One region of the Streptomyces sp. NPDC091209 genome, then DNA from elsewhere that is predicted to be linked to it. Evidence: riboswitches for the same ligand, from Rfam matches in the RefSeq annotation. Region 1 holds a riboswitch; each other region holds the start of a gene.

Evidence for each region. A riboswitch is a leader RNA that binds a small molecule or an ion and turns the genes downstream of it on or off. The one in region 1 is predicted to bind cyclic di-AMP.
Region 2: another riboswitch for cyclic di-AMP. It lies ahead of ACIQRL_RS37585 (NlpC/P60 family protein); the one in region 1 lies ahead of ACIQRL_RS10080 (M23 family metallopeptidase).
Region 3: another riboswitch for cyclic di-AMP. It lies ahead of ACIQRL_RS12540 (transglycosylase family protein); the one in region 1 lies ahead of ACIQRL_RS10080 (M23 family metallopeptidase).

Annotation. Positions count from the first base shown of each region.
Region 1 covers NZ_JBIVVR010000002.1:681,071-684,337, forward strand. The annotation lists gene ACIQRL_RS10075 (PP2C family protein-serine/threonine phosphatase) at 1-963, shown strand, start outside; cyclic di-AMP (ydaO/yuaA leader) riboswitch at 1,267-1,425, shown strand; gene ACIQRL_RS10080 (M23 family metallopeptidase) at 1,437-2,450, shown strand; gene ACIQRL_RS10085 (aldo/keto reductase) at 2,619-3,267, shown strand, end outside.
Region 2 covers NZ_JBIVVR010000020.1:4,091-7,357, forward strand. The annotation lists gene pcrA (DNA helicase PcrA) at 1-517, opposite strand, end outside; cyclic di-AMP (ydaO/yuaA leader) riboswitch at 1,450-1,620, shown strand; gene ACIQRL_RS37585 (NlpC/P60 family protein) at 1,628-2,794, shown strand; gene ACIQRL_RS37590 (tellurite resistance/C4-dicarboxylate transporter family protein) at 2,965-3,267, shown strand, end outside.
Region 3 covers NZ_JBIVVR010000003.1:533,786-537,052, forward strand. The annotation lists gene ACIQRL_RS12530 (cytochrome P450) at 1-535, shown strand, start outside; gene ACIQRL_RS12535 (transglycosylase family protein) at 851-1,750, shown strand; cyclic di-AMP (ydaO/yuaA leader) riboswitch at 1,934-2,127, shown strand; gene ACIQRL_RS12540 (transglycosylase family protein) at 2,132-2,842, shown strand; gene eno (phosphopyruvate hydratase) at 3,192-3,267, shown strand, end outside.

The DNA of each region.
Region 1 (3,267 bases):
TTCTTCACGGCCGCGCCCCTGGTCGCCGCGCCGCTCTACTCGCAGCGCGGCACCGTCCTCACCGGCGTCCTCGCCGTCGGCGCGGTCCTCGTGGTCCACTGCGTGCTCGGCATCGTCCTGCAGGTCGACGCGGTCACCGAAACGGTCACGGTGACGACGGCCGCCGTCCTCGCCGTCCTCATCAACATCCTGGTCCGGCGCGGCGACGAACGGCTCGCCTCCGTCCGGGAGATCGCCGAGTTCGCGCAGCGCGCCGTGCTGCCCGAGCCCGAGGCGCGCATCGACGGCCTCGATGTCGCGGCCCGCTACGAGGCGGCACAGGAGGACGCGTTCATCGGCGGGGACCTGTACGCGGTGCAGGACTCCCCGTACGGCGTGCGGCTGGTCGTCGGCGACGTACGGGGGAAGGGGATGACCGCCGTGGCGGCCGTCGCCGTGGTGGTCGGCGCGTTCCGGGAGGCGGCCGAGCAGGAGGCGACCCTGGAGGCGGTCGCGGGGCGTCTGGAGCGGGCGCTGACGCGCGCGGGCACCCGGCGCGACAGCATCGACGCGTTCGAGGGGTTCACCACCGCCGTCCTCGCGGAGATTCCGCACGACAAGGACGTCGTCCGCGTCGTCAACCGAGGACATCCGCCGCCCCTGCTCCTGCATCCCGACGGCACGCTCGTCACCCTCGCCGCCGAGTCCTTCGCGCTGCCCCTCGGCATGGGCGAACTGGGCGCCTGGCCCGACCCGGCGGTCCAGGGACGCTTTCCGCGCGGGTCCACGCTGCTCCTGTACACGGACGGTCTGTCCGAGGCCCGCGATCCGCGCGGAACGTTCTACGATCCGGCCGCGTGGCTCGCCGGACGGGTCTTTCCCGGCCCCGACGCACTGCTGGCCGCCCTCTCCGAGGCGGTCCGCCGGCATGCGGGCGGCGCATTGACGGACGACATGGCACTGCTCGCCGTCCGGCATTTTTGACGCGTGCCCGTGAGGCGATTTCCGAGAGGTCGGGAAACCCTTCGCGTACAACGCCCGCGGCCTTTTCGGACATCGTCACGAGCGGTGATCGGACCGTGTCCCTCCGCATAGCGACTGATGCACCGTCAAGTGAATCCGTGTCGACGAGGTTGGACCAACTCGCCCGTCTTTCATCGCTCATGACCCCAAAGTCCTGGCCAAAAGCCGTTAATGATCAGTCGGAACATCTTGGAATTCGGTGCCTGGGTCTATTAACGTTCGATAACGCAGCGCGGTCGTTACAGCCGTCACAAGAGGTGGCTCCGTGCGTACGCGCCGAATCCCGCAAGGGAACCGGGGAACCAACAACTTGGGGTGAATCGAGCGTATTTCCGCCGTGGAAGCACGGTGGCCGTACGCGCGTAGGAGACCTTCCTGCTCCGAACCCGTCAGCTAACCCGGTAGGCGGCAAGGAAGGAAAGGAGTGCGCCCACGTGGCGTCCAACCGGCCCGCTCAGCCGACCTCGTTCGCGCCGAATGACGCGCAGGCCTTCGGCCATGGCAAGGACGAGGGACCCTGGGAGGAGTGGAATCCCACCGAGGATTCCGTTCTTCCGATCCGCGGCCGGCACCGCACGGGCAAGCAGCGCGGCGGAGGACTCGCCCGCAGTTCCACGGTTCTCGGCGTCGGTGTCATAGCCGCCGTCGGTGGCGGTGGTATCGCCAGCGCCGCGCCGGGCAAGCCGCCCGTCTCGATCTCGCTGCCCGACCTGGCCTCGGTCACCCACTCCGCCGAAGCCCTGATCTCGCACGGCGGATCCAGCACCCCCAAGGGCTCCACGACTCCGCTCACCAGCGTAGGCCTGACCAGCGCCGACACGGCCCAGGGCGCGACGGACGCCGGCGAGGCGCTGCGCGCCCGGATCATGCAGCAGGCCCAGTCGCAGCAGGCGCACGCCGACAGCACCACGCAGCAGGCCGCCCTGTCCGCCGTCGTGAAGAAGAAGGCGGACGACGCCGAGGCCAAGGCCGACGCGGCGAAGAAGAAGGCGGCGGAGGCGGCCAAGGCGAAGGCCGAGACCGAGCGCCTCGCCGAGCTCGCCAAGAGCTACACGCTGCCGACCTCCTCGTACACCCTGACCTCGCGCTTCGGCGAGGCCGGCGCCCTGTGGTCCTCCGGCTACCACACGGGACTCGACTTCGCGGCGCCCACCGGCACGCTCATCAAGGCGATCCACAGCGGCACCGTCACCGAGGCCGGCTGGGCCGGCTCGTACGGCTACCGCACGATCCTCACCCTCGACGACGGTACGGAACTCTGGTTCTGCCACCAGTCCTCGATCAGCGTCAGCGTGGGCCAGAAGGTCGCCACGGGCGATGTCATCGGGCGCGTGGGCGCGACGGGCAATGTCACCGGGCCGCACCTGCACCTCGAAGTGCACCCCGGCGGCGCCGCCACCCCCATCGACCCGATGGCGTGGCTCCAGAGCAGGGGTCTCAACCCCTGATCCGTGTCCTCCCTGATCTCCGGCGGTCCTGACGTCCACCCCCCCGACGTCAGGGCCGTCGGTCAGGCAGGTGCGGGCGCTGCGGGCACCTGCCGGGCCGGGACGAGTGCGGACCGGGCCGGGACGAGTGCGGAATACGTGCATCCGGCAGGGGCGTTGATCCCGTACATGACTTCTCTTCGCAAGCTCGGTTCGTCCGACCTCGAGGTCTTCCCGCTCTCCCTCGGCGGCAACGTCTTCGGCTGGACGGCCGACGAGACCCGGTCCTTCGCCGTGCTCGACGCCTACGCGGCCGCCGGCGGCAACTTCCTCGACACGGCCGACTCCTACTCGGCGTGGATCGAGGGCAACGAGGGCGGCGAGTCCGAGACCATCATCGGCAAGTGGCTGAAGAGCCGAGGCAACCGCGCGGACATCGTCGTCGCCACCAAGGTCAGCCAGCACCCCGCGTACCCTGGGCTGTCCGGTGCCAACATCAAGGCCGCGGCCGACGCGTCGCTGCGCCGCCTGGGCACCGACCACATCGACCTCTACTACACGCACTTCGACAAGCCGGAGGTGCCGGTCGACGAGATCATCGGGGCCCTCGACGAGCTGGTGACGGCCGGCAAGGTGCGGCACATCGCGGCCTCCAACATCTCGCCGGAGCGGCTCCAGGAGTCCCTGGAGTTCTCCGACCGCGAGGGTCTCGCGCGCTATGTCGCGCTCCAGCCGCAGTACAACCTGGTCTCGCGCGACACCTACGAGGGCCCTCTGCGGGACGTCGCCTCCCGGGCCGGTCTGGCCGCGGTCCCGTACTACGGGCTCGCCTCCGGTT
Region 2 (3,267 bases), on a different contig from region 1:
ACGAGGTGAAGCCGAGCGTCTTGCTCTCGCGGCGCAGGATGCGGACGCAGGCGCTGTGGAAGGTCATCACCCACATCGCGTTGGCGCGCGGGCCCACGAGCGCCTCGACGCGTTCCTTCATCTCGCCCGCGGCCTTGTTCGTGAAGGTGATCGCGAGGATCTGGCCGGGGTGGACGTTGCGCTCGCCGAGCAGATGCGCGATCCGGTGGGTCAGCACCCGGGTCTTGCCGGAGCCGGCGCCGGCCACGATGAGCAGCGGGGAGCCGGAGTGCACCACGGCCGCGCGCTGGTTCTCGTTCAGTCCGTCCAGCAGGGCCGCCGGGTCCACGGCCGGCCTGGGAGCGCCGTCGCGGTAGTACGCGTCCCGGCTCGGGGGCATGTCGAACTTCCCGCCGAACAGATCGTCCGGAACCGGCTCCGGTACGTGATCGTCCTCGGGCGGCGGGGGGTGTTCGTCCTCGTGGGCCGCGGAGGGCTTGAGGTTCGCCAGGAAGCTGTCGTCAAAGAGGCTGCTCATCGCTCTCCGAGTCTAGGCCGCCCCACTGACAGCCCGCCGCCACCCCGAGAACTCGACCGGAACTCGTGACACGAATCCCGGCCGCACAGGCTCCCGGGCCTCCCGGTTTCCCGGGCTTCCGGGCCTCCGGCTACCGGACCTCCGGGCCTCCCGGCTTCCGGTTTCCCGGGCCTCCCGGCTTCCGGGCTTCCGGGCTACCGGCTCCCGACTTCCGGGCCTCCGGCTTCCGGACCTCCGGGCCTCCCCGGCTTCCGGTTTCCCGGGCCTCCCGGCTTCCGGGCTTCCGGGCTTCCGGCTCCCGACTTCCGGGCTTCCGGCTCCCGACTTCCGGGCCTCCGGCTCCCGACTTCCGGGCCTCCGGCTTCCGGACCTCCGGGCCTCCCGGGCTTCCGGTTTCCCGGCTCCCGACTTCCGGGCCTCCGGCTTCCGGACCTCCGGGCCTCCCGGGCTTCCGGTTTCCCGGGCCTCCCGGCTTCCGGGCCTCCCGGCTTCCGGCCTCCCGGGCTCCCCGGCTTCCGGCTCCCCCTCCGAGTCGGTGGCCGACCCCACGGTCGGCTTCCCGGACCTCCGAGCCTCCGGGCCTCCGAGCCTCCCGGGCCTCCCGGGCTCCCCGGCTCCCGGCTTCCCGGGCCTCCCGGCTTCCCCGCATCGCACCTCACGGTCCATGACCGTGACCGTGCGCGACGGATCGGCGACGGTCAGTGTGCCCGAGGGTGCTACCGAGCGGCCGCGGCACGCAGGGCATGGGACACACGAGGCCAAGGGTCCGCAATGCGGATGAATCACCCCGAACGCGTCACGGGAGGCGGAGGGTGCGGGAAAGGTCACGAAAATGTATCGGGCATATCGCACATCAACCTTCACACGGGCCACAGCAGTTGGCTAGCGTGCCAGAAGGCCGCCCGACCGCAACCGGCGAACCTCGCCGGGCCGAGCGGCCTCCGCCGAGTTCGGCACGCCCACGGGCCGCCGGAGCCGGGGACCCACCGAACTTGGGGTGAATCGGTCCAACCGCCTTGTGGGGCAAGGACCGTAGGGCAACCTTCCGGAACCACCCGCCCGAACCCGACAGCTAACTCGGCAGGCGGATGACGGAAGGAGTCGCCTCTCTTGGCGTCACACCGCAAAGGGCGTCCTACGGGTACGCGCATCGCAGGCATACGAACCCCGGCCCTCGCCACGGCGGCCCTCACCTCCGTGGCCCTGCTCTCCCAGACGGCGAACGCCGCCCCCTCGGCCGAACCCAGGCCCAGCGTCGTAGAGGTCTCGAAGAAGGTCGACGCCCTCTACCACCAGGCCGAGACGGCCACCGACAAGTACAACGCGAGCCGGGAGAAGACCGCCGAGCAGCGGAAGCGCGTCGACACCCTCCTCGACGACGTCGCCCAGCGCACCGAGAAGCTCAACACCGCGCGCGAGGAGCTGGGTTCGTTCGCCGCGGCGCAGTACCGCACCGGGGCCGCCGCACCCAGCACCGCGACCCTGCTGCTCGCCGACAACCCGCAGGACTACTTCGACCAGACCCAGTTGATGAGCCGCCTGACGAACCGCCAGAAGGCGGCCGTCGACGACTACATCACGGAGCAGGCCACCACCGCCAAGAAGCGCACGGAGGCCTCCCAGAGCCTGGAGTCGCTGACCGCCTCGCAGAAGGCGCTCAAGACGTCCAAGGCCGCGGTGCAGCGGAAGCTCGGCGAGGCCCGCAGCCTGCTCTCGAAGCTGAACGCCGAGGACAAGGCGCGGCTGGCGGCGATCGAGAAGAAGAAGCAGGAGCAGGCCACGGCCAAGGCGGCGGAGCTGGCACGGCAGCAGGCCGCCGCCGCGAAGGCCGCCCAGCAGCAGTCGTCGGGCACCACGACCGGCTCGACGGCCGGTTCGACTGCCGGATCGGCGACGGGATCGACGGCCACGGGCTCCTCGTCGAAGGCGGCCGAGGCGCTCGCCTTCGCTCGCGCACAGATCGGCAAGCCGTACGTCTGGGGCGCCACCGGCCCGGACTCCTACGACTGCTCGGGCCTGACCCAGGCCGCCTGGAAGGCCGCCGGCGTCAGCCTCCCGCGCGTCACCTATGACCAGGTGAACGCCGGCACGACGGTCCCCCTCGCCGACGCCCAGCCCGGCGACCTGGTCTTCTTCTACAACGACATCAGCCACGTCGGCCTCTACATCGGCAACGGCATGATGATCCACGCGCCGAAGCCGGGAGCGTACGTCCGCGAGGAGTCGATCTACTACGACGGCACCTCGGCGATCCACAGCGTGGTGCGCCCGGCGTAGACCGGGGTACGAGCGACGCCCTTCGCGGGGCACGCGCGCGGGGAGCGACCGAGGCTCCGTGCCCGCGTGCCCCGAGTTTTCGTGCCCCCCGCGCGCGTGCCCGGTGTTTTCGCGCTCCTCACGCGCGTGCCCCACCGGTAACGGGTCCGGAGATCCCTAGCATCGGGCGCATGCCAGATACACCGGACATGCCGGACACCGCTTCGTTCCGCGCCTGGTGGGCGGGGCGGTCGCCCGCCGCCGGAACCGCCGTCATGGCCACCGGCATCATCTCGATCGGGCTGCACCTGACCGGCTACGAGACCCTCTCCCGGATCGCGCTGGTCCTCGCGTCGCTCGCCTGGCTCGGGCTCGCCGCGGACTTCCTCGTCCGGCTGATGGGCGACCGGGAGCAATGGGTGCGACAGGCCGGCACGCCGGCAGGCCTCACCGCGGTCGCGGCGACCACCGTGCTCGGCACCAGGTTCTCCGTG
Region 3 (3,267 bases), on a different contig from region 1:
CTTCATCCTGCTGTTCGCCGGATTCGAGACCACGGTCAATCTCATCGGGAACGGGATGCACGCCCTCCTCACCCACCCCGGGCAGCGGGCCCGGCTGCAGGCCTCCCTCGCGGCCGGGGAAAGCGGGCTGCTGGAGACGGGCGTCGAGGAACTCCTGCGCTACGACGGGCCCGTGGAACTGGCCACCTGGCGGTTCGCGACCGAGGACGTGCGGATCGGCGGGCAGGACATCGCGGCCGGCGACCCCGTGCTCGTGGTCCTCGCCGCCGCGGACCGCGACCCCGAACGCTTCGAGCGGCCGGACACCCTCGATCTCGCCCGGCGTGACCTTCAGCACTTGGGCTACGGCCACGGCATCCACTACTGCCTGGGCGCCCCGCTGGCCCGTCTGGAGGGGCAGACCGCGCTCGGTACGCTCCTCAACCGCCTTCCCGACCTGCAACTCGCCGGGGAATCGGCCGATTTGCGCTGGCGCGGCGGGCTCATTATGCGTGGATTGCGCACGCTTCCTGTGGAGTTCACCCCGGTCAAATAGTCCTTGATCGGTTCATCGCCGACCCTTCGGAACGCCTGTCGACGGGGTTCTTCCGAATACCGGAAAGGGCACCCTTCCGGCTACCGGAACGTGACGATCCATCAAATCTGTGATCTTCACGTGATCTGTACTGCATCGACTTGTAACCAGCGACGGAGTGCGGCTACCTTCACCCATCAACGCGGCACCTGCGCTTCTTACTTCACAGGAGCCGCGCTGCTCCCCCGTTGTCACGCGAAAGGCTTCCGCATGCTCTCCGGGAACGGCCGTCACCGTCGCCCTCGTCAGGCCCCAGCTCTCGTCGTCGCCGCAGGGGTGACCGGATCGGCCATCGTCATCCCCTTGCTCGCCGCGTCGGGGGCGAGCGCGGCCGACGGGACCACCTGGGACCGGGTGGCGCAGTGCGAGAGCGGTGGCGCGTGGAGTGCCGACCAGGGCAATGGGTACTACGGCGGGCTCCAGCTCGACCAGGCGGACTGGGAGGCGTACGGCGGTCTCGCGTACGCGCCGAGAGCCGACCAGGCCAGCCGCTCGCAGCAGATAGCCGTCGCCGAGAAGCTGCTCGACGACCGGGGTCTCGCGGCCTGGCCGACCTGTGGACCGCTCTCCGGGCTCAGTGAGGGCTCGGCCGGGGTCCCGGTCGACACCGGCGTGGTCGGCGGCTCGTCGGCCGCCGGAAGTGACGCCGATTCATACGTTTCAGCCGGTTTGTCTACTTCGACCAGCTCGACCTCTTTGTCGAACTTGACCGGTTCAACCGATTCGGGTGACTCCTCGGGTGTGACCGGCGGTGCCGCGAAGCCTGATGTCTCGCCGAGTCCCAGCGCCTCGGGTCAAGCGGCCGGCAAGAGTGACGAGTCGGGCAAGTCGGCTCAGAAGGGCGCCTCTTCGGGCACCTCCGACGCCGCGAGCGCGGGAACCGGGCGGCATCGCGGCGCAGACGCCACCGGGAGCGCGACCGGCAGTCCCGCCGACAGCGCCACGGGGTGGTACGCGGCGAGCACTCCGAGCGCTCCGAGTCTCCCGAGTGCCTCGAGCGACACCGTCGACAACTCGTACGGCAGCACGAATCTCTGGAACGTTCCCGACGTCCTCGGCCTCGAAGACGGATATGGCGACCAGTCCGTCGCGGACAGTGCGTCGGCCGACGCCGGTCCCGGCCTCGTCGTCCCTGGTCGGAGCATTGCCGTCATTGCCGAAACGGTGCAGAACTAGCGGGAGTTCGCGTCACGATTCACTAGGGAATGTCCGGTTTGGTGCGAGTGAGACATGAGTCTCAGAAGCCCTGATCGTCTTTGATATTCCGCCGATCGACTGCTTACGGTCGTGACCGCTCGCCACAGCGGGCTCCGACGGTCGCAACGCCGAATCCTGCCAGCGGCCGTACGGGAACAGTCGTCGCGTCATGCGCCGTAGGCAGGAGCGGGGGACCCAAGGTAGGTGCCGGTCCCGGGAGTTGAGAGACACCCGGGAACGGCTTGGGGTTAAGTCGCGTGCCGGACGTCCTGGAGACAGGGCTGAAGGCGCGCGGCCGGGCAACTCAACCGGCCCGAACCCGACAGCTCACCTCGCAGGCGTCGGTGAGGGGATCACTCCATGCTGTTTTCCAGCAAGGGCAAGCACCGTCGTCCGAACAAGGCCACCCGCGTCGCAGCGCTCGCCGGTGTCACCGGTGTCGCCATCGCCGCCCCGCTGATGGTGGCCGGCAACGCCTCCGCCGCCACCGCCTCCGAGTGGGACGCCGTCGCCCAGTGCGAGGCCGGCGGCAACTGGTCGATCAACACCGGCAACGGCTACTACGGCGGCCTGCAGTTCTCGTCCTCCACCTGGGCCGCGTACGGCGGCACCGCCTACGCCTCGACCGCCGACCAGGCCTCGAAGTCGCAGCAGATCGCCATCGGTGAGAAGGTCCTCGCCGCGCAGGGCAAGGGTGCCTGGCCGACCTGCGGCACCGGCCTGTCGAGCGCCGCGTACAGCGGTGGCACCACGACTCCCTCGACCCCGTCGACCTCCTCCGGCTCCTCGTCGTCGAGCGGCTCGCAGAGCGCCACCACCACCCGTACGACGGATCAGGCCGCCTCCCGTTCCGCGGAGCGCCCCGCCGCCCAGAAGACCGTCACCACCCCGACCGGCAAGAAGGTCAAGAAGGGTGACGGCGAGTACAAGGTCGTCAAGGGTGACACCCTCAGCTCGATCGCTGAGAAGAAGCACGTCAAGGGCGGCTGGCAGAAGCTGTTCAAGCTGAACAAGGACATCGTCGCCGACGCCGACTTCATCTACCCGGGCCAGCAGCTGCACCTCCGCTGAGCGCGGCCGCACGCCGGGCCCGACGGGGTCGCCTTCGGCGGAGGGCGACCGTGGTCCGGGCCGTGCGCGGCGTCGCCCCGGCTGAACAGCAGCTCCCTCGCAGGCCGGGCCTTCGTGCCGAAGGCCTGGTGAGGGCCCCCGTCCCCACGGGCTCCCCGCTCCGGTGCTTGTTCCCCCGCATGCACCGGAGCGGGGTTTTTCTTTTCTTTTTTTGTTCCGTTCAGGAACAATATGTACGCTCACTTCTGCTCAAGGGGTGGTCGATCGGCTGGCCGATCCCCCTGGGCCGGATAGGCTCATCCCGCGGGGCTGCCAAGCCCCGCATACCCGCGTCACATCCCAGAAGGAGATGCTCGTGCCGTCCATCGACGTCGTCGTAGCCCGGGAAATCCTGGACTCCCGAGGCAACCCCACGGTCGAGGTCG